Regions from separate parts of the Streptomyces sp. GDS52 genome, predicted to be linked through region 4. Evidence: riboswitches for the same ligand, from Rfam matches in the RefSeq annotation. Region 4 holds a riboswitch; each other region holds the start of a gene.
The links. A riboswitch is a leader RNA that binds a small molecule or an ion and turns the genes downstream of it on or off. The one in region 4 is predicted to bind cobalamin.
Positions count from the first base shown of each region.

Region 1: it holds a riboswitch for cobalamin, as region 4 does, so the genes downstream of both, ACTWJ9_RS10260 (ribonucleoside-diphosphate reductase subunit alpha) here and ACTWJ9_RS26365 (cobalamin biosynthesis protein) in region 4, are expected to answer to the same signal.
Region 2: it holds a riboswitch for cobalamin, as region 4 does, so the genes downstream of both, ACTWJ9_RS06340 (energy-coupling factor ABC transporter permease) here and ACTWJ9_RS26365 (cobalamin biosynthesis protein) in region 4, are expected to answer to the same signal.
Region 3: it holds a riboswitch for cobalamin, as region 4 does, so the genes downstream of both, ACTWJ9_RS03040 (FecCD family ABC transporter permease) here and ACTWJ9_RS26365 (cobalamin biosynthesis protein) in region 4, are expected to answer to the same signal.

Region 1 covers NZ_CM125966.1:2,294,362-2,300,140, reverse strand. The annotation lists gene ACTWJ9_RS10270 (bifunctional albaflavenone monooxygenase/terpene synthase) at 1-216, shown strand, start outside; gene ACTWJ9_RS10265 (ribonucleotide-diphosphate reductase subunit beta) at 322-1,356, opposite strand; gene ACTWJ9_RS10260 (ribonucleoside-diphosphate reductase subunit alpha) at 1,356-3,749, opposite strand; cobalamin riboswitch at 3,875-4,069, opposite strand; gene ACTWJ9_RS10255 (GNAT family N-acetyltransferase) at 4,085-4,591, opposite strand; gene mctP (monocarboxylate uptake permease MctP) at 4,673-5,779, opposite strand, start outside.
Region 2 covers NZ_CM125966.1:1,409,001-1,414,779, forward strand. The annotation lists gene ACTWJ9_RS06335 (ABC transporter substrate-binding protein) at 1-1,078, opposite strand, end outside; cobalamin riboswitch at 1,256-1,464, shown strand; gene ACTWJ9_RS06340 (energy-coupling factor ABC transporter permease) at 1,495-2,250, shown strand; gene ACTWJ9_RS06345 (energy-coupling factor ABC transporter substrate-binding protein) at 2,247-2,612, shown strand; gene cbiQ (cobalt ECF transporter T component CbiQ) at 2,619-3,368, shown strand; gene ACTWJ9_RS06355 (energy-coupling factor ABC transporter ATP-binding protein) at 3,365-4,231, shown strand; gene ACTWJ9_RS06360 (RNA-guided endonuclease TnpB family protein) at 4,298-5,416, opposite strand; gene ACTWJ9_RS06365 (helix-turn-helix domain-containing protein) at 5,323-5,760, opposite strand; gene ACTWJ9_RS06370 (IS607 family transposase) at 5,769-5,779, opposite strand, start outside.
Region 3 covers NZ_CM125966.1:635,503-641,281, reverse strand. The annotation lists gene ACTWJ9_RS03055 (hypothetical protein) at 1-205, shown strand, start outside; gene ACTWJ9_RS03050 (GNAT family N-acetyltransferase) at 306-791, shown strand; gene ACTWJ9_RS03045 (alpha/beta hydrolase) at 1,226-2,857, shown strand; cobalamin riboswitch at 3,179-3,299, shown strand; gene ACTWJ9_RS03040 (FecCD family ABC transporter permease) at 3,401-4,510, shown strand; gene ACTWJ9_RS03035 (ABC transporter ATP-binding protein) at 4,510-5,340, shown strand; gene ACTWJ9_RS03030 (ABC transporter substrate-binding protein) at 5,356-5,779, shown strand, end outside.
Region 4 covers NZ_CM125966.1:5,783,170-5,788,948, reverse strand. The annotation lists gene ACTWJ9_RS26375 (inorganic phosphate transporter) at 49-1,296, shown strand; gene ACTWJ9_RS26370 (hypothetical protein) at 1,328-1,549, shown strand; cobalamin riboswitch at 1,680-1,818, shown strand; gene ACTWJ9_RS26365 (cobalamin biosynthesis protein) at 1,944-2,924, shown strand; gene ACTWJ9_RS26360 (cobyric acid synthase) at 2,921-4,456, shown strand; gene cobN (cobaltochelatase subunit CobN) at 4,453-5,779, shown strand, end outside.

The DNA of each region.
Region 1 (5,779 bases), 3.5 Mb from region 4:
CGGGTGAAGGACATTCCGAAGTACGCCATGAGGCCGTTCAGCGTCGGCAACCGGAAGTGCCCGAGCGATCACTTCTCGATGGCCCAGCTGACCCTGGTCACGGCCGCGCTGGCGACGCGGTACCGCTTCGAGCAGGTGTCCGGCTCCGACGACGCCCCCCACGTCGGCATCACTCTGCGGCCGAACCGGCTGCTGCTGAGGCCGGTCGCGCGCTGAACCGTCCCGCCGGCAGGTGGTCGGGGCCGTGGCCGTGTTCATGGTCCGGCCCGTTCTCGCCGGCAGGTGCCGGGCGATCAGGGCGCCCGTTCTGTTCGGAGTTCTTCAGAAGTCCTCGTCCAGGTCGACCGTGCCCTCCACGGCGACCTGGTACGCGGACGGACGCCGCTCGAAGAAGTTCGTGAGCTCCTGGACGCCCTGCAGTTCCATGAAGGAGAACGGGTTGTCCGAGCCGTACACCGGCGCGAAGCCCAGACGGACGAGACGCTGGTCGGCGACGCACTCCAGGTACTGCCGCATCGACTCGGTGTTCATGCCCGGCAGCCCGTCACCGCACAGGTCGCGCCCGAACTGCAGTTCCGCCTCGACCGCTTCGCGCAGCATGTCCGTCACCTGCTGCTGAAGCTCGTCGTCGAACAGGTCCGGCTCCTCCTTGCGCACGGTGTCGACCACGTCGAAGGCGAAGGACATGTGCATCGTCTCGTCCCGGAACACCCAGTTGGTGCCCGTCGCGAGACCGTGCAGCAGGCCCCGGCTGCGGAACCAGTACACGTAGGCGAACGCCCCGTAGAAGAACAGGCCCTCGATGCAGGCGGCGAAGCAGATCAGGTTGAGCAGGAAACGGCGGCGGTCGGCCCGCGTCTCCAGCCGGTCGAGCTTCTCCACCGAGTCCATCCACCTGAAGCAGAACTCGGCCTTCTCCCGGATGGAGGGGATGTTCTCCACCGCGGCGAAGGCGGCGGCGCGGTCCTCCGGGGCGGGCAGATAGGTGTCCAGCAGGGTCAGATAGAACTGGACGTGCACCGCCTCCTCGAACAGCTGCCGGGAGAGATACAGCCGTGCTTCCGGGGAGTTGATGTGCTTGTAGAGGGTGAGCACCAGGTTGTTCGCCACGATCGAGTCGCCGGTGGCGAAGAAGGCCACCAGCCGCCCGATCAGGTGCTGTTCTTCCGGACTGAGCTTCGCCAGGTCGGCGACGTCCGAGTGGAGGTCGACCTCCTCCACGTGCCAGGTGTTCTTGATGGCGTCCCGGTAGCGCTCGTAGAAGTCGGGGTAGCGCATGGGGCGCAGGGTGAGTTCGAAGCCCGGGTCGAGGAGGTTCTGGGACCGGGCGGTGGCGGTGGCGGCGGTGGTGGACATCACTGGCAGGCCTCGCAGGACTCGGGGTTCTCAAGGGAGCAGGCGACCGCTTCGGGGCCGGGCGCCGGCTGCCGGACGGGGGCTTGTGCTTGCGTGTGCGCCTGGCCCTGGGCCGCGCGGGCGATGCGGGTCGCGGGGCGCGAGCGCAGGTAGTACGTGGTCTTCAGGCCCCGCTTCCAGGCGTAGGCGTACATCGAGGAGAGCTTGCCGATGGTCGGCGTCTCCAGGAACAGGTTCAGCGACTGCGACTGGTCCAGGAACGGGGTGCGGTCGGCGGCCATGTCGATCAGCGAGCGCTGCGGGATCTCCCACGCGGTGCGGTACAGACCGCGCACCTCCTCGGGGATCCAGGTGACGTCCTGCACCGAGCCACCCGCCTCGCGCAGCGCCTCACGGGTCCGCGCGTCCCAGACGCCCAGCCGCTTCAGGTCGTCCACCAGGTACGAGTTGACCTGGAGGAACTCGCCGGACAGCGTCTCGCGCTTGAACAGGTTGGACACCTGCGGCTCGATGCACTCGTACACACCCGCGATCGACGCGATGGTGGCGGTCGGCGCGATCGCCAGGAGCAGCGAGTTGCGCAGGCCGCTCGTGGCCATGCGCGCGCGCAGCGCGGCCCACCGCTCGGGCCAGGCCGCCTCCACGCCGTAGTGGTCGGGGTGCAGGACGCCCCGGGCCGTACGCGTCTTCTCCCAGGCCGGCAGGGGGCCGTGGGCCTCGGCGAGGCCGGCGGACGTCTCGTACGCGGCGAGCATGATCCGCTCGGCGATACGGGTCGAGAGGGCCTTCGCCCCGGGGGAGTCGAAGGGCAGCCGGAGCTGGAAGAAGACGTCCTGGAGGCCCATCACGCCCAGCCCCACCGGGCGCCAGCGGGCGTTGGAACGGCGCGCCTGCTCGGTCGGGTAGAAGTTGATGTCGACGACCCGGTCCAGGAAGGTGACGGCGGTGCGGACGGTGGCGTCCAGCCGCTCCCAGTCGAGGGCGCCGTTCGCCCGGTCGACGAACGCGCCGAGGTTGACCGACCCCAGGTTGCAGACCGCCGTCTCCCCGTCACTGGTGACCTCGAGGATCTCCGTGCACAGGTTGGACGAGTGGACGACGTGGCCCGGCTCGGCGGTCTGGTTGGCGGTGCGGTTGGCGGCGTCCTTGAAGGTCATCCAGCCGTTGCCGGTCTGGGCGAGGGTGCGCATCATGCGTCCGTACAGCTCCCGCGCGGGGAGCGTCTTCGTCGCCAGACCCGCCGCCTCGGCGGCCCGGTAGGCCGCGTCGAACTCCTCGCCCCACAGGTCGACCAGGTCCGGGACGTCGGACGGGGAGAACAGCGACCACGGCGCGTCGGCGTTCACCCGGCGCATGAACTCGTCCGGCACCCAGTGCGCGAGGTTCAGGTTGTGCGTACGGCGGGCGTCCTCACCGGTGTTGTCGCGCAGCTCCAGGAACTCCTCGACGTCCGAGTGCCAGGTCTCCAGGTAGACCGCTGCCGCGCCCTTGCGCCGGCCGCCCTGGTTCACGGCGGCGACCGAGGCGTCCAGGGTCTTCAGGAACGGGACGATGCCGTTGGAGTGCCCGTTGGTACCGCGGATCAGCGAACCGCGGGAGCGGACCCGGGAGTAGGCCAGGCCGATGCCGCCGGCGTGCTTGGAGAGGCGGGCCACCTGGTGGTAGCGGTCGTAGAGGGAGTCCAGCTCGTCCTTGGGGGAGTCGAGGAGGTAGCAGGACGACATCTGGGGGTGCCGGGTGCCGGAGTTGAACAGGGTGGGGGAGGAGGGCAGGTACTCCAGGCGGCTCATCAGGCCGTACAGCGCGGCGACCTCGTCCACCGAGCGGGCGCTGTCGTCCTCGGCGAGGCCGGCGGCGACCCGCAGCAGGAAGTGCTGCGGTGTCTCGACGACCTTGCGGGTGACCGGGTGCCGCAGCAGATAGCGGCTGTGCAGGGTGCGCAGGCCGAAGTAGCCGAAACGGTCGTCCGCGCCGGGGTCGATCAGCGCGTCGAGACGGGCCGCGTGCAGCAGGACGAACTCGGCGGTCCGGTCCGCGACGAGGCCCTCGCGGTGACCCGTCGAGATCGAGGAGGTGAACGACGTGACCCCCTGCGAGGCGGCCTCGGCGCGGATGCCGAGCGTCAGCAGCCGCGCGGCGAGCCGGGAGTAGGCGGGGTCCTCGGAGATGAGCCCGGCCGCCGCCTCGGTGGCCAGCTCCCGCAGCTCGGTCCCGTCCGCACGGGCGGACCGGCCGCGCAGCGCGGCGGCGGCGACCCGTCCGGGGTCGGCGTCGGAGAGGTCGGCGGTCAGCCCGGTCAGGGTCCGCAGCAGCGCGGCACCGGGGCCCTCGCTCACGTCGCTCACGTCGGTCAGGTCGACCGCTGAAGCAGGATCGGCTGGCGCGATGGTCACGTGGGGCTCTCCCTCGCTCGGCACGGGGCCTCGCAGAGGGGAGGGGGCAGCACACGGGCACGCGCACGCGCCACGCGTCCACCGGCCCATTCCACGAGGCCCGGACGTCAGGCACCCGGACCGGACGGCCGGGCGCACTGTCGGCAGGTCCTCGGACTGAAGCCCGTGCGGGCACGCGAAAAATGCGGAAAACGCAAGAAACGCGGACACGCACAAGTACACCGTTGCGGGACAGTTCCGGATTCGCACCGGATTCCCCTGCGGCGACAGCAAGCATGAGCATACATCTTGTGCCGGACGGCGCCAGCGGGCCCATATGTTGTGTCGCGGTGGGGTCAGAACGCCAATGTGCAGGAGAGAAGGTCGATGTCGTCCAGGTGCGGAACCGGGTTCCAGTCACGCTCGGGGGCGCGGACGAAGCCGAGACGTTCGTAGATGCGGTGGGCGGAGTGCATCATCCGCTGGGTCGACAGCGCGATCCCCTCACACCCCGGTGTGGCCCGCGCCCGGTCGACACAGGTGCGGACGAGGGCCTCCCCCACTCCGCGGCCCCGGGCCGCACGGGCGACCACGAGCATCCGGATCTCGGCCTCGCCGGGCCCGGCCAGGTCGGCCATGGGCCCGCCGTCCGGAACGAACGTCACCCCGCCGATCACCCGGCCGCCGTCCACGGCGACCAGCACCTCGGCGGCGGCGGCCCGCTTGGCGACGTCCCTGAGCTCGCCGAGGTACGGGTCGTTCTCCCCGAAGTCGAGCAGACCGTCCTCCAGATAGGTCTGTGCGGTGATCTCACCCAGTGTCTTGTACTCGTCGGGCTGCACCGGCCGAATCATGATGTCCATGGCGCGAGTGTGCCCGACGGGCAGGGCAGCGGGCCGCCGATTTTTTCCGGCGGCCCGCTGCCCCGAGCGCGCTGTACGGCGTCAGTGGGCGCTGCCCGCCGTGGCCGGCGGGAGCTCCACCTCGACGCCGGGGTCGCCCGCGTCCGCCGTGTAGTCCTCCGGCCTGGTCCGGTCGATGCCCTCGGGCGCCTTGAGTGCCCTCATGAGGAAGGTCAGCACGACCGTGACCACGACATTGAGCACGAAGGCGGTGAGGCCGATGTAGCCGATCTCGCCGATCCCCGGGATCTCCTTCGCGGACCCGCCGAAGTGCTTCTGCGTCGGCGAGGCCACCCCGTACGCCGCGACCGTGCCGTAGACCATGCCGACCGCCCAGCCGCCGAGCAGCGCCCAGCGGTGGAACCAGCGGGTGAACAGGCCGCCCACCAGCGCCGGGAAGGTCTGCAGGATCCAGATGCCGCCGAGGAGCTGGAAGTTGATGGCGACCGTCTTGTCCATGGTGAGGACGAAGACCAGTGCACCCACCTTCACCAGCAGCGAGACCACCTTGGAGACCTGGGTCTCCTGCGCGGGTGTCGCGTCGGGCTTGAGGAAGTCCTTGTAGATGTTGCGGGTGAACAGGTTCGCGGCCGCGATCGACATGATCGCCGCCGGTACCAGCGCACCGATGCCGATCGCCGCGAAGGCCACCCCGGCGAACCAGTCCGGGAACATGTTCTCGAACAACTGCGGGATCGCCAGCTGCCCGTTGTCGACATCGACCCCGGCCGCGATCGCCATGAAACCGAGCAGCGCCAGCAGGCCCAGCATCAGCGAGTACAGCGGCAGGATCGTGGTGTTGCGGCGGATCACCTCACGGCTGCGTGAGGACAGCGTCGCGGTGATCGAGTGCGGGTACATGAACAGCGCGAGCGCCGAACCCAGCGCCAGCGTGGCGTAGGTCCACTGCCCCGCCTCGCCCGGCACCAGCGAACCGCGCGGTGCGCCGGTGGCCGGGTTGGTCTCGCGGTACGCCTCACTGGCCTTGGCGAAGACGACGTCGAAGCCGCCCAGCTTGATCGGGATGTAGATGATCGCCACCGCGATCACGAGGTAGATCAGCGTGTCCTTCACGAAAGCGATCAGCGCGGGGGCCCGCAGACCCGACGAGTACGTGTACGCCGCCAGCACGCCGAAGGCGATCAGCAG
Region 2 (5,779 bases), 4.4 Mb from region 4:
TGGCGCGGATGCCGTCCGTGCCGGTCTTCCAGCCGTCGCGGTCGAGGGTCTTCTTGGCCTCGGCGAGGTCCTGGGGGCGTTCGACATCCTTGGCGTACCAGGGGTCGTCGAGGGGCAGCGGCCCGTAGGCGGGGCGGCCGGCGCCGTCGAGGATCTTGTCGACCATGGCCTGGCGGTCCACGGCGAGGTCGAGGGCGCGGCGGATCGTGGTGTCGCCGGTGATCTTGTTCCCGGTGGGGAGGGTGACGGCGCGGAAGTCGTAGGTGGTGGCCTGGTAGGTCTTGCGGCCGTCGTCGTTCTTGAAGGTGGCGGCGAGGTTGGGCGGGAGGGTCGCGCCGTCGAGGTCGCCGGAGCGCAGCCGGGTGGCGCGGACGTCGTCGTCGGCGATGATCGCCATGGTGAGCTTCTTCACCTTCGGTGCGCCGCCCCAGTAGTCGGGGTTCGCCTTGAAGGTGAGCTTCTCGCCCTTGCTCCAGCCGGTGAGGAGGTACGGTCCGGTGCCGATCGGCGCGGTGTTGAAGACGCCGGTGTTGGGGTCCTGCTCGCCCGCGACGTGTTCGGGGACGATGGGCAGGACGGTGCGGGCCGGGAAGGCCGCGTAGGGGTACTTGAGGGTGAAGACGACCTTGTCGTCGCCGTCGGCGCGGATCTCCTTGACAGCGTCCAGTTCGCTCTTGGCGGTGTTGTTGGTCTTGTCGTCGAGGACCGTCTCGTACGTGTAGACCACGTCTTCGGCGGTGAGGGGTTCGCCGTCGCTGAACTTCACGTCCGGGCGCAGGGTGTAGGTGTAGGTGCGGCCGTCGTCGGTGATCTCGGGGAGCGCCTTGGCGAGGGCGGGCTCGAGCTCCAGGTCGGCGTCCCGGGCGAGCAGCCCGTCGAAGATCTTGGAGTTGCCGTCCTTGCCGTAGCCGAGCAGGGGGCTCAGCGTGTCCGGTTCGGAGGGGACCCCGATCACCACGGAGTCGGCGGACCCGCCGCTCGCGGCGCCGTCCGTGCCGCCGCCGGGGGCCGAGCACGCGGCGACCGCGGCGGCCATGGTCGCCGCGACGGCGGCACCCTTTATTCGTCGGGTCGTCATCGAATTCCACACCTTTGCTGCCCGGATCTCGTTGTTGCATATTAGTTGCAGCAGGGTTCTGCCCAGCACCCCCTCCCCTCATTCCCGCGCTTCGGCGGACCGGGTCCGCCGGGCGCGCGCCGCCGGGCGCCGTCCGCGCGCCCCCCGGAAGTGCTTGTCAGCGGCCCGGAACGGGGTCTAGGGTCGCCACGCCTTGGTGAACGGGAAATCCGGTGCGATACCGGTGCGGCCCTCGCCACTGTGATCGGGAAGTCCGGCTCCGGCCCCAGGCCCTGTCCCCCGACAGGACCGAACGGCAGCCACTGGGTCCACCTCGGACCCGGGAAGGCGGAGCACGGGCGGTGGTACCCGTCAGCCAGGAGACCGGCCAAGGCGCGTCAACCATCCACGAGGTGCTGGAGAGGGTCTGCCGAGTCATGCACATAGCCGAGGGTTTTCTACCGCCGGCGCACGCGGTCGCCTGGGGCGTCGCGTCGGCGCCGTTCGTCGTCCACGGAGCCCGGACGCTCACCCGTGAGGTCAGGGAACATCCCGAGAGCACGCTGCTGCTGGGCGCGTCGGGAGCGTTCACCTTCGTCCTGTCCGCGCTGAAACTGCCCTCGGTGACCGGGAGTTGCTCCCATCCCACCGGTACCGGGCTGGGCGCCATCCTGTTCCGGCCGCCGGTCATGGCGGTGCTGGGCACCATCACCCTGCTGTTCCAGGCCCTGTTGCTCGCCCACGGCGGGCTGACCACGCTCGGCGCCAACGTCTTCTCGATGGCGGTCGTCGGTCCGTGGGCGGGATACGGGGTCTACCGGCTGGTGCGGCGGTCCGGGGCGCCGCTGATGGTGGCGGTGTTCTGCGGCGCGTTCGTCGCCGACCTGTCGACGTACTGCGTGACGAGTGTGCAGCTGGCGCTCGCCTTTCCCGACCCGGGGAGCGGATTCCTGGGCGCGCTGGGCAAGTTCGGCTCCGTCTTCGCCGTCACGCAGATTCCGCTCGCGGTGAGCGAGGGGCTGCTGACGGTGCTGGTGATGCGCCTGCTGGTGCAGTCCAGCAGGGGCGAACTGACCCGGCTCGGGGTGCTGGTGGCGGGGCTCGGGAAGAAGTCGGCGGGCACGGGCTCAAGCACGGGCACGGGCACGGATACGGACGCAGGCGCGGGCACGGGCGAGGCGGTGGCCCGATGAGCCGGAACGCGAAGATCAACTCCCTGTTGCTGCTTCTGGTGGCCGTGCTCGCCGTGGTGCCGCTGGTGTTCGGGCTCGGCGATCACAAGGAGGAGCCGTTCGCGGGCGCCGACGCGGAGGCGGAGGTCGCGATCACCGAGATCGACCCGGACTACGAGCCGTGGTTCTCGCCGCTGTACGAACCGCCGTCCGGGGAGATCGAGTCGGCGCTGTTCGCCCTCCAGGCGGCGATCGGCGCGGGCGTGCTCGCGTACTACTTCGGGCTGCGGCGGGGGCGCCGGCAGGGGGCGGAACGGGAGCGGGGGACCTCCACCACCGCGGCGGACGTCGACGACGCGGCCCCCGCCGGAAGCGGGGCCTGATCCCCCGTGCTGCCGATCGACGCGGCGGCGCACAGCAGCCGCTGGCGCCGCCGTCATCCCGTGGACAAGGCCGTGCTCGGGCTGGGGCTCACCGTGCTGGCGATCTCGCTGCCGCCCTGGCCGGGCGCGGCCCTGGTGCTGCTGACCGCTCTCGCGGTGCTGCTGGGCCCGGCGGGGGTGCCGGGGCGGCGGTTGTGGCGTGCCTACCGGGTGCCGCTGAGCTTCTGCGTGACCGGGGCGCTCACACTGCTGGTGCAGGTGGGCGGGCCGGGCGGGTTCGTGGCCTGGGCCGACGGCGGGCCGTTGCGCGCCGGGGAGTTGCTGCTGCGCACCTCGGCGGCCTCCCTGGGCGTGCTGCTGTTCGCCTTCACCACGCCGATGTCCGATCTGCTGCCGCGCCTGGTACGGGCCGGGGTGCCCGCTCCCCTGGTGGACGTGGCGCTGGTGACGTACCGGATGAGTTTCCTGCTGCTCGACTCGGTGCGCCGGATCGGGGACGCTCAGGCGGCCCGGCTCGGGCACACCACCCGGGCGGCGACCTGGCGTTCGCTGGGCGGGCTCGGCGCGACCGCGTTCGTCCGGTCCTTCGACCGGGCGGCGCGGCTGCAGACGGGGCTCGCCGGACGCGGTTACGACGGCACGCTGCGCGTGCTGGTGCCGGAGGCGCGGGTCTCGGTGCGCTTCACGGTCGGGAGCCTGGCCCTCCTCGCGGCCCTGGCCGCCCTCACCCTCGTCCTGGAAAGGCCGCTGTCGTGAGCGGGCCCGCGCTGGTCGCCCTGCGGGGCGCGTCGTTCGCGTACGAGGACGGCCCGGCCGTGCTCACCGGCCTCGACTTCGAGGTGCGGGAGGGGCGTGCGCTCGCCCTGCTGGGCCGCAACGGGAGCGGCAAGACGACGCTGATGCGGTTGCTGAGCGGTGGACTGCGTCCGGGCACAGGCGAGTTGGCCGTGGCGGGGCGGCCTGTCCGGTACGACCGCAAGGGGCTGACCCGGCTGCGGACGACCGTACAGCTGGTGGTGCAGGACCCCGACGACCAGCTGTTCGCGGCGTCCGTGGGCCAGGACGTGTCGTTCGGGCCGCTCAACCTGGGGCTGTCCGACGCGGAGGTACGGGCGCGGGTCGCGGAGGCGCTGGCCGCGCTGGACATCACCGCCCTCGCCGACCGTCCCACGCACCTGCTGTCCTACGGGCAGCGCAAGCGGACGGCGATCGCGGGAGCCGTCGCCATGCGGCCCCGCGTCCTGATCCTCGACGAGCCGACCGCGGGCCTCGACCCCGACGGCCAGGAGCGGCTGCTCGCCACCCTCGACGGGCTGCGTGCGAACGGCACCACGGTCGTCATGGCCACCCACGACGTGGATCTCGCCCTGCGCTGGGCCGACGACGCGGCCCTGCTCACGCCGTCGGGCGCCCGGACCGGCCCGGCGCCCACGATGCTGGCCCGCACCGATCTCCTCGCGGCGGCGGGGCTGCGGCTGCCCTGGGGCGTGGCGGCGGCCCGCCTGCTCCGCGCCCAGGGCCTGCTGTCCGGCACGGCCACCGGGCCCCGGACGCCGGAGGAACTGGCCGCGCTCCTCGCCCTGTCCCCGGAGCCCGCGGATCACGCCGACGGCGGATGACCGTTGCTTTGATCATCAAGTGATCGCAGTAATCCCGGTGTTTCCACCGGAATGGTCCGTAACAGTTCACCAGAGCGGGAGTTGTGCCCTGGCGGCTTGTTGACGGTCTCCCGTTTCTTTCCCGGCCCGGGGGCCGGGGATTCTGCCACCTGCCCGCCCCGTCCCGGCCTTGCGGCGCGGTCGGGTGCTGCGGGTCTTGTGGTCGGCTCCACGGGGCTTCGACTCCGCCTTGACGGGGTCCAGGTCTCCGGCCACTCCGGTACCTGTGGTGCGGGCCGCGAGGGCGGCCAGGTTGTGTCCGGCGTTCGCGTCCCGGTCGATGACCAGTCCGCAGTTTTCGCACACGAAGACACGCGTGCCGAGGGGCAGCTTGGCTTTCACCACACCGCAGCGGGAGCAGGTCTTCGAGGAGGGGTACCAGCGGTCGGCGACGACGAGTCGCGTGCCGCGCCGGCGGGTCTTGTAGGTGAGCTGGCGTCGGATTTCACCGAAGGCGGCATCCGCGACGCGGCGGGACAGGCGCCGGTTGCGGCCCATGCCGGCGACGTTGAGGTCTTCGACGACGATGGTGCCGTACTCGCGGGCGAGGCGGGTGGTCATCTTGTGGAGGGTGTCCTCGCGGAGGTTCGCGACCCGGTGGTGGATCTTGTTTCGTGCCCGGTTGGCCTTCTCCCAGCGCTTCGACGCCCGCTGCCCGGTGCGCCGGTCGGGGCCCTGCCGGCGGGAGACCACACGGACGGCGCGGCGCAGCTGCCTCTGTGCGCGCTCGAGGTGGCGTGGGTTGGGCTCCTCGCCGAGGACACCGTCGCTGTCCGCGAGGACGGCCAGCGTCTTGGTGCCGAGGTCGATACCGACCGCCGTGTTCGGGCGGGCGACCTTCACCAGCTGGTGCTTCTCCTCGACCTGGAACGACACGAACCAGCGGCCTCGGTGAAGACGTGCGGTCGCGGACAGGATCCGCATCTGCCCGGTGTCGAGGAGGGCCCGCAGGCGGGAGGCGTCCTCGTGAAGGCGGACGCGGCCGATCCTGGGCAGGGTGATGTGCCGTCCGTCAGGTTCGATACGGATCGTGCCGGTGGTGAACCGGCAGGTCAGGCGCGCTTTCCGCTTCGCCTTGAGAAGCGGGGGACGCCCATCGTGCGGCCCTTGTGCCTGCCGCTCTTGGATTTCGCGTAGTTGTCGAATGCCGCCGCCGCATTGGCCAGGCCGGTGTTGTACGCCTCCTTGGAGTTCTCCTCCCACCAGCCGGCGAAGCGCGGGTCGGTGCGTTTGTGCTCGTTGAACGCCTTGCGCAGCGAGGGCAGCGACCACGACCGCCACGGTGTCAGCTCGTCCTCGGCAATGCCGTACGACTGCTCGGCCCTGCGCTGCCACCACGCGGTGGTGATGTATGCGACCGCCCAGTTGTGGGCGGCACGCGCGGCGCCCGCGTGCGAGTGCAGGCGGCGGCCGGCGGTGGCGTTCGGGTCCAGCGCGAGCTTGTACGCGCGGACGGTGAAACCGGGCCGCGGCGTGAACTTCTTCTTCATCCGGCTGCCTACGGTCCGG
Region 3 (5,779 bases), 5.1 Mb from region 4:
CGTGTGGATCACCGACGACGGCGAGGCGGGCCACTACGCACGCCGCAAAGGGATCCCCGTGAAGGACACCGTCGGCGTCATGCGCGAAGCCGTCGTCGACGGGCTGGTCATGGCCGACACCGGCCACGGACTCCTCACCGCCATACAGCAGGCCGGCCGGCACATCCGGGGTGTTCCCCGCAGCCCCGAGGACCTGCTGCGCTGAACAGCCGGGCAGCGGGCGCGGACCTACGGGGCGCCCCCGCCGACGGCCGACCAGGCCCGCCCGGGCCGCCCTACCCGTATCGAGCGAAAGAACAGGTCTGATGACGAAGACAGACACCGACCGCCAGGGCCGGCGCGTGGTGCTCGAGGAGATCACGGACGAGAACTGGCGCGCCGTCGCCGACGTGGCTCCCGCCGACGACCAGCGCCGGTTCGTGGCCGCCCTCGGCGCACGCTATCTGCTGCTCTCCCTGCGGGACGGAACCTGGAACTCCCTCGCGGTCCGGGCCGGTGACGAGGTCGTGGGCCACGTCATGTGGGCGTACGACGAGGAGGACGGCACCCACTGGATCGGCGGCATGGTCGTCGACGCCGCCGAGCAGGGCAAGGGCGTGGGCCGCGCCACGATGCGCGTCCTGATACGGCGCCTCGCCACACTGCCGTCCTGCCGCGAGATCCGGCTCTCCTACCATCCGGAGAACGCCCCCGCCGTCCGCCTGTACGCGTCGCTGGGCTTCACGCCCACCGGAGAGTTCGAGGACGAGGAAATCGTGGCCGCGCTGAACGGAGGGTCGGCCGCCGCCTGACCACCCGGGACGATCGGCGGCCCTGGGGGCGCACCGCACCGTCAGACGTAGGGGACTCCCACCGGCCGGTCCGGCCGAAGACACCGTCAGACATGACGTTCTCGCCGGCCCGGCCGGTAGGACCTCCTCCCGCACGGCCGGCCACCGCCGGACGACGAGGAGCAGTTCACCGGTGAGGAGCCGGTCCGCGCCGCGCCCGGACCGCTCCCGGCCGGCGGCTCACCGATCCACCCCCGACGGGTGGGCCGCCGGCCCGCCCGGATGGCGCCGCTTACCACCGTGCGCCGGGCCGGGGCGCGAGGGCTGGGCCATTCGGCTGTATCGCCGAGCGCGCACCGACGGACCGCTGTGTGGTGGACCCGGACGCGCACGCGGCCAGGGCGTCGGCGGCCCGGGGCGTTCAGCCACGGAGAACCCACGAACGGAGTATGCCCATGCCCCTCATACGCCGATTCACAGCGGTCCGCAGACGTCATGCCGCGTTCGTCACCGCGCTGGTGACCTGCTCGACCGTACTGGCCGGCCAGGACCTCGCCGTGGCCGGCGGTGCCCCCGCACCTTCGGTGCCCGTCCCTCGACTGGACTGGAGCCCCTGCGTCCGGGGCAGCGAGTTCGACTGCGCGACCGCGAAGGTGCCGCTGGACCACGGCAGACCGGGTGGCCGCACCCTCGAGCTGGCGGTCGTCAAACGGAAGGCGACCGACCCCGGCCGGCGCATCGGCACCCTCTTCTTCAACCCCGGCGGCCCCGGCGGTCCCGGAACCGTGCAGATGCCGCAGAACTACGAGAAGTTCCCGCGCGAGGTGCGGGAGCGGTTCGACATCGTCAGCTGGGACCCCCGGGGAGTCGGCAGCAGCACCGCGGTGAACTGTTTCGCGACTCCCGAGGAAGCCGCCGAATGGAACGCGGGCAAACCGGCGGGCTTCCCGGTGGACGAGAAGGAGCGGGCGGCCTTCATCGCCGCGTACAAGGACCTGGCCCGGCGCTGTGAGCAGCGTGACCCCGAACTGCTGCGCCATGTGTCGACCACCGACACCGCCCGCGACCTCGACCTGCTCCGCCGGGCGGTGGGGGAGCCGCACCTCACCTACCAGGGGATTTCCTACGGCACGATCCTGGGCGCCACCTACGCCGGCCTCTTCCCCGGCAAGGTCCGAGCCATGGTCCTCGACAGCAACATCGACCCGCAGGCCTGGACGCATCACGCGTCCGACGCCGACCCCCGGCTCACGACGTTCCTGCGCATGGGCTCGGACCGCACCGCGGCGGCGACCCTGGATCGGTTCCTCGCCCTGTGCGGGTCCACCACCACCGCCCACTGCGCCTTCTCCGCCGGCGGCCCGAAGGCGACCCGGACCAAGTTCGACCAGCTGATGCAGCGGCTCCGGAAGCAGCCCGTGGGCGCGTGGACCTACGCCGGCACGGTCGCCGACGCGGTGAGCAGCCTCTACGTCGTCCACCCGGGGTGGACGGACCTCGCCGGCCGGCTGCAGGACCTGTGGCGGGGCCGCGCCCCGGAGCCGGCCTCGCCCCCGCCCCCACCGGCGGTTCCGGACCCGAACCCGTACCTGGGCGAGGAGCAGGGTGCCGCGGTGCTCTGCAGTGACAGTCCCAACCCGCGTGATCCCGGGGCCTACCACGCCATGGAGGAGGCCGCCGCCGCTCGTGCGGGCGACGCCGGACGCTTCTGGACCTGGGCCGCCGAGGGGTGCGCCACCTGGCCCGCGGTCGCCGCCGACCGCTACCGCGGTCCGTGGGACAAGCCGACGGCACACCCCGTCCTGGTGGTCGGTACCACCTACGACCCCGCCACTCCCTACTCGAACGCGCAGGCCATGGTCGAGGAACTGGCCAACGCCCGCCTGCTCACCAACGACGGCTACGGGCACACCGCGTTGATCAACCCCAGCAGCTGCGTCACGGCGCACGAGAGCCGCTACCTCGTCGACGGCACCCTCCCGCCGGTCGGAACGACGTGCCGGCAGGACACGCCTCCCTTCTCCGCGACCAGGCCGGCCGGCGGTGTCGCCACCGGCGGCGGCGGAACGGCCGGCGCCGCCGCCTGAACCGGCCGGGAGCCCCGGCCGCTCCCCGCTCCCCGCCGAGCCGCTGGGCGCCAGGCCCTGGACCCATCTCGGTCCGGGGCCTGGTGCAGTCCTGCGATGAGGAGTGCGACCAGTCGGCGTGCGTCGTGGTCGGGTTCACGGTCGGTGCCGACGCAGAGGTTCCCGATGCCGTGCGTCAGCCGGCCGCACGCGTCCAGCTCCTCGCCGGGCCAGGCCGCCGGCGGCCTGCCAGGCCGTTGAGCAGGGCAGGTGCAGAGGCCCGGTGGGAGTGCCGGTGGGGGTGATCTCCGCCACCACCGGCGGGGCTGCTCCGGCGGGCGCGCTAAGCTGCACATGCCCCGCGGGGGAAGTCCGGTCGAATTCCGGCGCTGACCCGCAACGGTAGGTGGAGCCACTCCAAGGCCCCGCAAGCCCGATTACCCGCGGTGCGAAGGCTCCTGTCATTCGCCGTGGACTGCGAGAGGTGCTGCGCAGGGCGCCCGCGCCCGGGGCCGCTCCTTAGTGTTGCGTAGGGGCACGGCCTGAGGCGAAAGCGATCCGTCCGTGGCCACCACCCTCCGAACCGACCCTGCCACGCCCGCCCGCACGCCCCGTACCGGAGCCGGGACCGGGTCCCCCGGACGCGTGCCGTTGCCCCTTCTCCTGATCGGCCTGGGCGCCGCCTTGCCCCTGTCCCTCGTCTGCGGGGTGGGGATCGGGGCGTCGGGGATCGCCTGGGGCGAGGTGCTGCACCATCTGTGGGCCGGGTTGACGGGCGGCTCCATCACCCCCGGCCAGGTGCCGGCGTACACCATTGTCTGGGAGCTGCGCTTCCCCCGGGCCGTGCTGGCCGCGATCGTCGGGGCCGGACTGTCGGCCATCGGCGTCGCCGTGCAGGCCATGGTCCGCAACGCTCTCGCCGACCCGTACGTACTGGGCATCTCCTCGGGCGCGGCCGTGGGCGCCAACGCCGTGCTCATCTTCGGAGCCTTCGGCGCGCTCGGCGTCTGGGCCCTGTCCACGGCGGCGTTCCTCTCCGCGCTCCTGGCCATGGTGCTGGTGTACGCGATCGCCCGCACCCCTCGCGGCCTGAGCCCGCTGCGGCTCGTCCTGACGGGCACCGCGATGTTCTACGGCTTCTCGGCCGTCACCACGTTCATGGTGTTCGTGGCCGAGCGTGGTGAGGCGGCCCGTTCCGCGATGATGTGGCTGCTCGGCAGCCTCGGCGGCGCCAACTGGGCCTCCGTTCCGATCGCCGCGGGGGCGGTGCTCGGCGGCCTGGTCCATCTCGGGTGGTCGGCGCGTCGGCTGAACGCCCTGGCCATGGGCGACGAGACGGCCGCCGCGCTGGGAGTGGACCCGGGGAGACTGCGCAAGGAGCTGTTCCTGGTCTCCGCGGCCGTCACGGGGGCGGTGGTGGCGGTGAGCGGGGCGATCGGCTTCGTCGGACTGATGGTTCCGCACGCCGTGCGGATGCTCGTCGGCGCCGACCACCGGCGGCTGCTGGCCGTCGCACCGCTCGCCGGAGCCGTCCTGCTGATCTGGGTGGACATCCTGTCCCGCGTGGTGCTCGCGCCGGTCGAACTGCCGGTGGGCGTACTGACCGCGGCCATCGGCGTGCCGTGCTTCGTCCTGCTGATGCGCCGCCGTTCCTACACCTTCGGGGGCATGTGATGCAGGTCGACGTCGACGCACTGACCGTCGAGGCCGACGGCGCCCGGCTGCTGGAAGAGGTCACACTGGGCGCGGCCGAGGGACAGCTCGTCGGGCTGGTCGGGCCCAACGGCAGTGGGAAATCTACCCTGTTGCGCTGTGTCTACCGGGCGCTGCGCCCCTCGGCCGGTACGGTCCGGCTCGGCGGCGAGGACCTGTACGCCATGAGTGCGCGGGAAAGCGCCCGCCGGGTGGCCGCACTGCCCCAGGAGGCGGTCACCGAATTCGACTTCACGGTCGCCGAGGTCGTGGCGATGGGGCGGTTGCCGCATCAGCGGTCGGCGGCCCGGACCACCGAGGAGGACCGCGGGGCGTGCGAGGCCGCGCTGGCGGGGGTCGGCGCCGGTCACCTCGCCGACCGCGGCTTCCTCACCCTCTCCGGCGGCGAGCGGCAACGGGTCCTGATCGCCCGGGCGCTCGCCCAGCGCCCCCGGGTGCTGGTGCTCGACGAACCCACCAACCACCTGGACATCGCCCAGCAGTTGGAACTGCTCGCTCTGGTGCGCGGCAGCGGGCTGACGGTGCTCACCGCGCTGCACGACCTCAACCTCGCCGCACTCCACTGCGATCTGCTCCATGTCATCGACGGCGGCCGGATCGTCGCCTCCGGCGCTCCGCACGAGGTGCTCACCCCCGAGCTGCTGGCCGAGGTCTTCGGCGTGCGGGCGCATCGCGTCCCGCATCCGGAGACCGGCGCCGTACAGCTGCTCTTCGACCGCCTCCTGCCCGCTCGGTCCGCTCGGTCCGCCCGGTCCGATCAGCTCGATCAGCCCGCTCAGTCCGCTACTTGAGGAGTCACCGCCACCATGCCGCACCCGGTGCGCCCCGCCGCACTCGCACTCGCCACAGCCCTGCTCCTCACCGGCTGCGGTGCGCAGGTCACCTCTCAGGAAGGGGAGAAGGACGGTTCCGCGGCCCGTGACGGCCACTATCCGGTGACCGTGGAGAACTGCGGAGAGAAGAAGACCTACGACAAGGCGCCCCGGCGCGTGGTCACCAACGACGTCGGCATCACCGAGATCATGTTCGCGCTCGGGCTCGAGGGGCACATGGCGGGCTATGTGATGCCCGACGACAAGGGCGACCTCACGTCCGTTCCCTGGAAGGACGCCTACCAAAAGACCGAGTGGCTCTCGAAGGAGCGGATCAACAAGGAGCTGGTCCTCGACGCCCGCGCCGATCTGGTCTTCGCCGGCTGGAACTACGGCTTCAGCGAGGGAACCGGCTTCA
Region 4 (5,779 bases):
GTTACCTACGTTCAACGCGCCAATGACTTCGAACGATTGCCTGGGTAAATGGAAAGCTTCTCGCTGATCCTCGCGATTGTGGTGGTAACCGCACTCGCGTTCGATTTCACGAACGGTTTCCACGACACCGCGAACGCGATGGCGACAACCATTTCGACCGGTGCTCTCAAGCCCAAGGTCGCGGTGGCCATGTCCGCCGTGCTGAACCTGGTGGGCGCCTTCCTCTCCGTGGAGGTCGCCAACACGATCTCCAAAGGCCTCGTCGACGAGGCCGGCATCCGTCCCGAGGTCATCTTCGCCGCACTGGTCGGCGCGATCCTCTGGAACCTCCTGACCTGGCTGGTCGGTCTGCCGTCCAGCTCCTCGCACGCCCTGATGGGCGGCCTGATCGGTGCCACCGTCGCCTCGGCGGGCTTCGGCGCGGTGCACGGCGACGTCCTGGTCACCAAGGTGCTGATCCCCGCGATCGCCGCGCCGCTGGTCGCCGGCCTCGCCGCGATGTTCGCCACGCGGCTGACCTACCGTCTGGGCAAGAAGGCCGACGGCAAGGCGTCCGAGAAGGGCTACCGGGCGGGTCAGATCGCCTCCGCCGGCCTCGTCTCCGTGGCCCACGGCACCAACGACGCGCAGAAGACGATGGGCATCATCACCCTGGCCCTGGTCGCCGGCGGCGCCCTCGCCCCGGCCTCCGACCCGCCCCTGTGGGTCATCGTCTCCGCGGGCGTCGCCATCGCGCTCGGCACCTACCTCGGCGGCTGGCGCATCATCCGCACGATGGGCAAGGGCCTGACGGACCTCCAGCCGCAGCAGGGCTTCGCCGCCCAGACCAGCGCCGCGACGGTCATCCTGGCCTCCTCCCACCTCGGCTTCTCCCTCTCCACCACGCACTCGGTCTCCGGTGCCGTGATGGGTGCGGGCCTGGGCCGCAAGGGCGGTGTCGTCCGCTGGTCGACGGCCACCCGGATGTTCGTCGCCTGGGGTCTGACGCTGCCGGCGGCGGCCCTGGTCGGGGCCATCGCCGAACTGGTCTGCCGAGCCGGCAGCTGGGGCACCGCCGTCGTCGCCGTCTTCCTGGTCGCCTCCAGCGCGGCGATCTGGAAGATCTCCCGGCGGGAGGTCATCGACCACACCAACGTCAACGGCCACGATGAGGCCGACGGTTCAGCCGCCGCCGAGGAGTCGGCCGGCGTGGTGACCGCCGCCATGGCCGCGGTGACCCCGCCCCCGGCCGGCGAGCTCTCGGCCACCATCCCGGCCCCGGCCGCCGCCGACCCGCCCGCCAAGACCACCGTCTGACCGCGCCCCGGCACGAAGGAAGAAGAGCACCATGCAGATCGACTGGGCGGCCCTCGGTTCCGTCTTCGGCGTCAGCCTCGTGGTCACCGTGGCTCTGGTGGCCCTGTTCACCCTCGGCATCGTCGGCCTGTCCCGCCATGAGCAGGCCGTGGCCCAGGGCCAGTCCGCGGCCCTGGCGGTCGCCGGCGCCTACGCCTGCTTCGCGGCCTGCACGGCGGCGGTGGCGTACGGGATCTATCTGATCATGGCCTGATCAAGGTCGTCTCCGTCCGACGGGCGGTGCGGGGCTTCACGCCCCGCACCGCCCGTTCGCGTTCCCCCCACCCGAACCCCTCTGTGGGTCTCAGCACACTTCAGCCTCGCAGGTCAAAGGCAGGTTGACGGTTCTTCCGGACCGTGGTGGACTGCCGGATGCCAATGCGGCGGCAGGAGAGGAAGCCGGTGGAAGTCCGGCGCGGTCCCGCCACTGTCACCGGGGTGAACACCCCGGGAGCCAGGAACTCTCACCGCCGGTCTCGTCGAACCAGGGCGTGGACACCCTGAGTGAGGACATATCGCCATGCCCGGCTGCCCGTCGAGGTCGACCAGCGACGTTCCCCCCCGACTCGGGGCGGACCTGTCCACCGGATCCCCCACCGGCTGAACCCATGGGTGCCGATCGCGAGTTCGCGTACGGCGCCGCCGCCGGCCTCCTCGGCGACCTGCTCCTCGGCGATCCCCGCCGGGGACATCCGGTCGCCGCTTTCGGGCGGGCCGCGGCTGCCGTGGAACGGATGCTGTGGCGGGACGACCGCGGCCGGGGCGCGTTGCACACCGCCGTCTGCGTCGGCGGTGCCGTCGCGCTGGGGAGCCTTGCCGCCCGGTGCGTACGGTCCTCCCCCGCCGCCTCGGTCGCCCTGACCGGCGCCGCCACCTGGGCCGTCGTCGGCGGGACGTCGCTGGCCCGGGAAGCCCGTGCCATCGGACGGTCCCTGGAGACCGGGACCACCGAGGGCCTCGAGGCGGCGCGGGCCCGGCTGCCGCACCTGTGCGGGCGGGACCCGCAGGCGCTGGACGCCGACGGGATCGCCCGCGCGGTGGTGGAGTCCGTCGCCGAGAACACCTCCGACGCCGTGGTGGGCGCCCTGGTGTGGGGCGCCGTCGCCGGGGTGCCGGGACTGCTCGGGTTCCGGGCCGTCAACACCCTGGACGCCATGGTCGGCCACAAGTCGCCCCGTCACCGGCGCTACGGCTGGGCCTCCGCCCGCCTCGACGACGTCGCCGGGTGGCCCGGGGCGCGGCTGACCGCCGTACTCGCCGCGGTCGCCGGACCGGACCCGCAGGGCGCCCTGCGGGCGTGGCGCGCGGATGCCGCGAAGCACCCCAGCCCCAACGCCGGCCCCGTGGAGGCCTCCTTCGCGGGCGCGCTCGGCGTGCGGCTCGGCGGAACACTGTCCTACGCCGGACGGGTCGAACACCGGCCCGTCCTCAACGGCACCGGCCGTCCCGTGGCCGTGGCGGACATCGACCGGGCGGTACGGCTCTCACGGCGCGTCGGCTGGCTGACGCTCGGCGTCGGTGCCGCCGCGCGGATCGCCGGTACGCGGATCGCCGCCGCACGGATCGCAGGGAAGGGACACAGGTCATGAGCGGTGGGGGTCTGCTGGTCGCCGGTACCACCTCGGACGCCGGCAAGAGCGTGGTGACCGCCGGGATCTGCCGGTGGCTGGTACGGCAGGGCGTCAAGGTCGCGCCGTTCAAGGCACAGAACATGTCGCTGAACTCGTTCGTGACCCGCGAGGGCGCCGAGATCGGGCGGGCGCAGGCCATGCAGGCCCAGGCCTGCCGGGTCGAGCCGACCGCGCTGATGAACCCCGTGCTGCTCAAGCCGGGCGGGGAGCGGAGCAGCCAGGTGGTGCTGCTGGGCAAGGCGGTCGGCGAGATGAGCGCGCGCGGCTACCACGGCGGGCGGCAACAGCAACTGCTGGGCACGGTGCTGGACTGCCTCGCGCAGTTGCGGGGCACGTATGACGCGGTGATCTGTGAGGGGGCCGGCAGCCCGGCCGAGATCAACCTGCGGCGCACCGACATCGTGAACATGGGGATCGCCAGGAACGCCGGGCTCCCCGTCCTCGTCGTCGGCGACATCGATCGCGGCGGCGTCTTCGCCTCCTTCTTCGGCACCGTCGCCCTGCTCTCCCCCGAGGACCAGGCGCTGGTCGCCGGGTTCCTGGTGAACAAGTTCCGGGGCGACGTGTCGTTGCTGGAGCCGGGCCTCGACATGCTGCACGGCCTGACCGGGCGGCACACGTACGGCGTGCTGCCCTTCCGGCACGGGCTCGGTATCGACGAGGAGGACGGGTTGGCGGTGTCCCTGCGCGGCGCCGTGCGGGAGTCGGCCGTCGCCCCGCCGGTCGGCGAGGACGTGCTGCGGGTCGCCGTGTGCGCGGTGCCGCTGATGTCCAACTTCACGGACGTGGACGCGCTGGCCGCCGAACCGGGCGTCGTCGTGCGGTTCGTGGACCGGCCCGAGGAACTGGCCGACGCCGACCTCGTCGTCCTGCCCGGAACCCGCGGAACCGTGCGGGCCCTTCAGTGGCTGCACGAGCGGGGGCTGGCGGCCGCCCTGCGGCGGCGGGCCGCCGAAGGGCGGCCCGTGCTGGGGATCTGCGGGGGTTACCAGATCCTCGGCGAACACATCGAGGACGAGGTCGAAAGCCGCGCGGGGCACGTCGACGGGCTCGGACTGCTGCCCGTACGGGTGCGGTTCGCGCGGGAGAAGACGCTGACCCGGCCCACCGGGGAAGCCCTCGGCGAGCGGGTCGAGGGGTACGAGATCCACCACGGGGTCGCCGACGTACGGGGAGGCACGGCGTTCCTCTCCGATGACAGTGGACACGGCCTGGACGGCTGCCGGGTCGGCCAGACCTGGGGCACGCACTGGCACGGCTCACTGGAGTCCGACGGCTTCCGCCGGGCCTTCCTGCGCGAGGTGGCCGCCGCCGCGGGGCGCCGTTTCGTGCCGGCCCCCGACACCTCCTTCGCCGCGCTGCGCGAGGAGCAGCTCGACCGGCTCGGCGACCTGATCGAACAGCACGCGGACACGGACGCGCTCTGGCGGCTCATCGAGTCGGGCGCGCCGCAAGGACTGCCTTTCATTCCACCGGGAGCACCCGCATGAGCACAGTGTTGTTGTTGTCGACCGCCGACACGGACCTGCTGGCGGCCCGCGCCGCCACCGGCGTCTCCTACCGGATCGGCAACCCGACCCGCGTGGACGTGGCGGCCGGACTGCCCGCGCTGCTCGACGGCGCGGACCTCGCCGTCGTACGGCTGCTGGGCGGCAGACGCGCCTGGGAGGACGGGCTCGCGGCGCTCAGGGCGTCCGGCGTCCCGACGGTGCTGCTCGGCGGGGAGAGCGTGCCGGACGCGGAGCTCATGGCCGAGTCGTCGGTGCCCGCGGGCGTCGTGGCGGAGGCGCTGAAGTACCTGGTGGAGGGCGGCCCCGACAACCTGGCCGAGCTGGCCCGGTTCCTGTCGGACACCGTGCTGCTCACCGGCGAGGGCTTCGAGGAGCCGCGGAAGATGCCGGAGTACGGGGTGCACGGCTCCCGTACCGTCTCGCCGGACCGTCCGACCGTCGGCGTGCTCTTCTACCGCGCCCACGAGCTGAGCGGCAACACCGCCTTCGTGGACACGCTCTGCGACGCGATCGAGGCACACGGCGCCAACGCCCTTCCGGTGTACTGCGGTTCGCTGCGCGGCGCCGATCCCGGGCTGTACGAGATCCTCGGACGGGCGGACACCCTGGTCGCCACGGTGCTGGCGTCCGGCGGGACGCACGCCTCGCAGGCGTCCGCCGGCGGCGACGAGGAGGCCTGGGACATCGGGGCCCTGGCCGACCTGGACGTGCCGGTGCTGCAAGGGCTGTGCCTGACCTCGTCGCGCGCCGCCTGGGAGGAGTCGGACGCCGCCCTCTCCCCCATGGACGCGGCGATGCAGGTCGCCATCCCGGAGTTCGACGGACGGCTGATCACGGTCCCCTTCTCCTTCAAGGAGCAGGGCCCCGGGGACGTCCCGGTCTACGTGGCCGACCCCGAGCGGGCCGCACGCGTCGCCGGGATCGCCGTACGGCACGCCCGGCTGAAGCACCTGGACAACGCGGAGAAGAAGCTCGCGCTGATCTTCACCGCCTACCCGACCAAGCACTCCCGCGTCGGCAACGCGGTGGGGCTCGACACCCCCGCCTCGGCGGTACGGGTGCTGGACGCCCTGCGGGACGCCGGGTACGGGGTGCACGGGTACCCCGACAACGGCGACGAGTTGATCCACCGGCTCATCGAGGCGGGCGGCCACGACGTGGAGTGGCTGACGGAGGACCAGCTGGCCGCCGCGCCCGCGCGGGTGCCGCTCGCGGACTACCGGGCCTGGTTCGAGAAGCTGGACCCAAAGCTGCGGGACGCGATGACCGAGGCGTGGGGCGAACCTCCGGGTTCGCTGTACG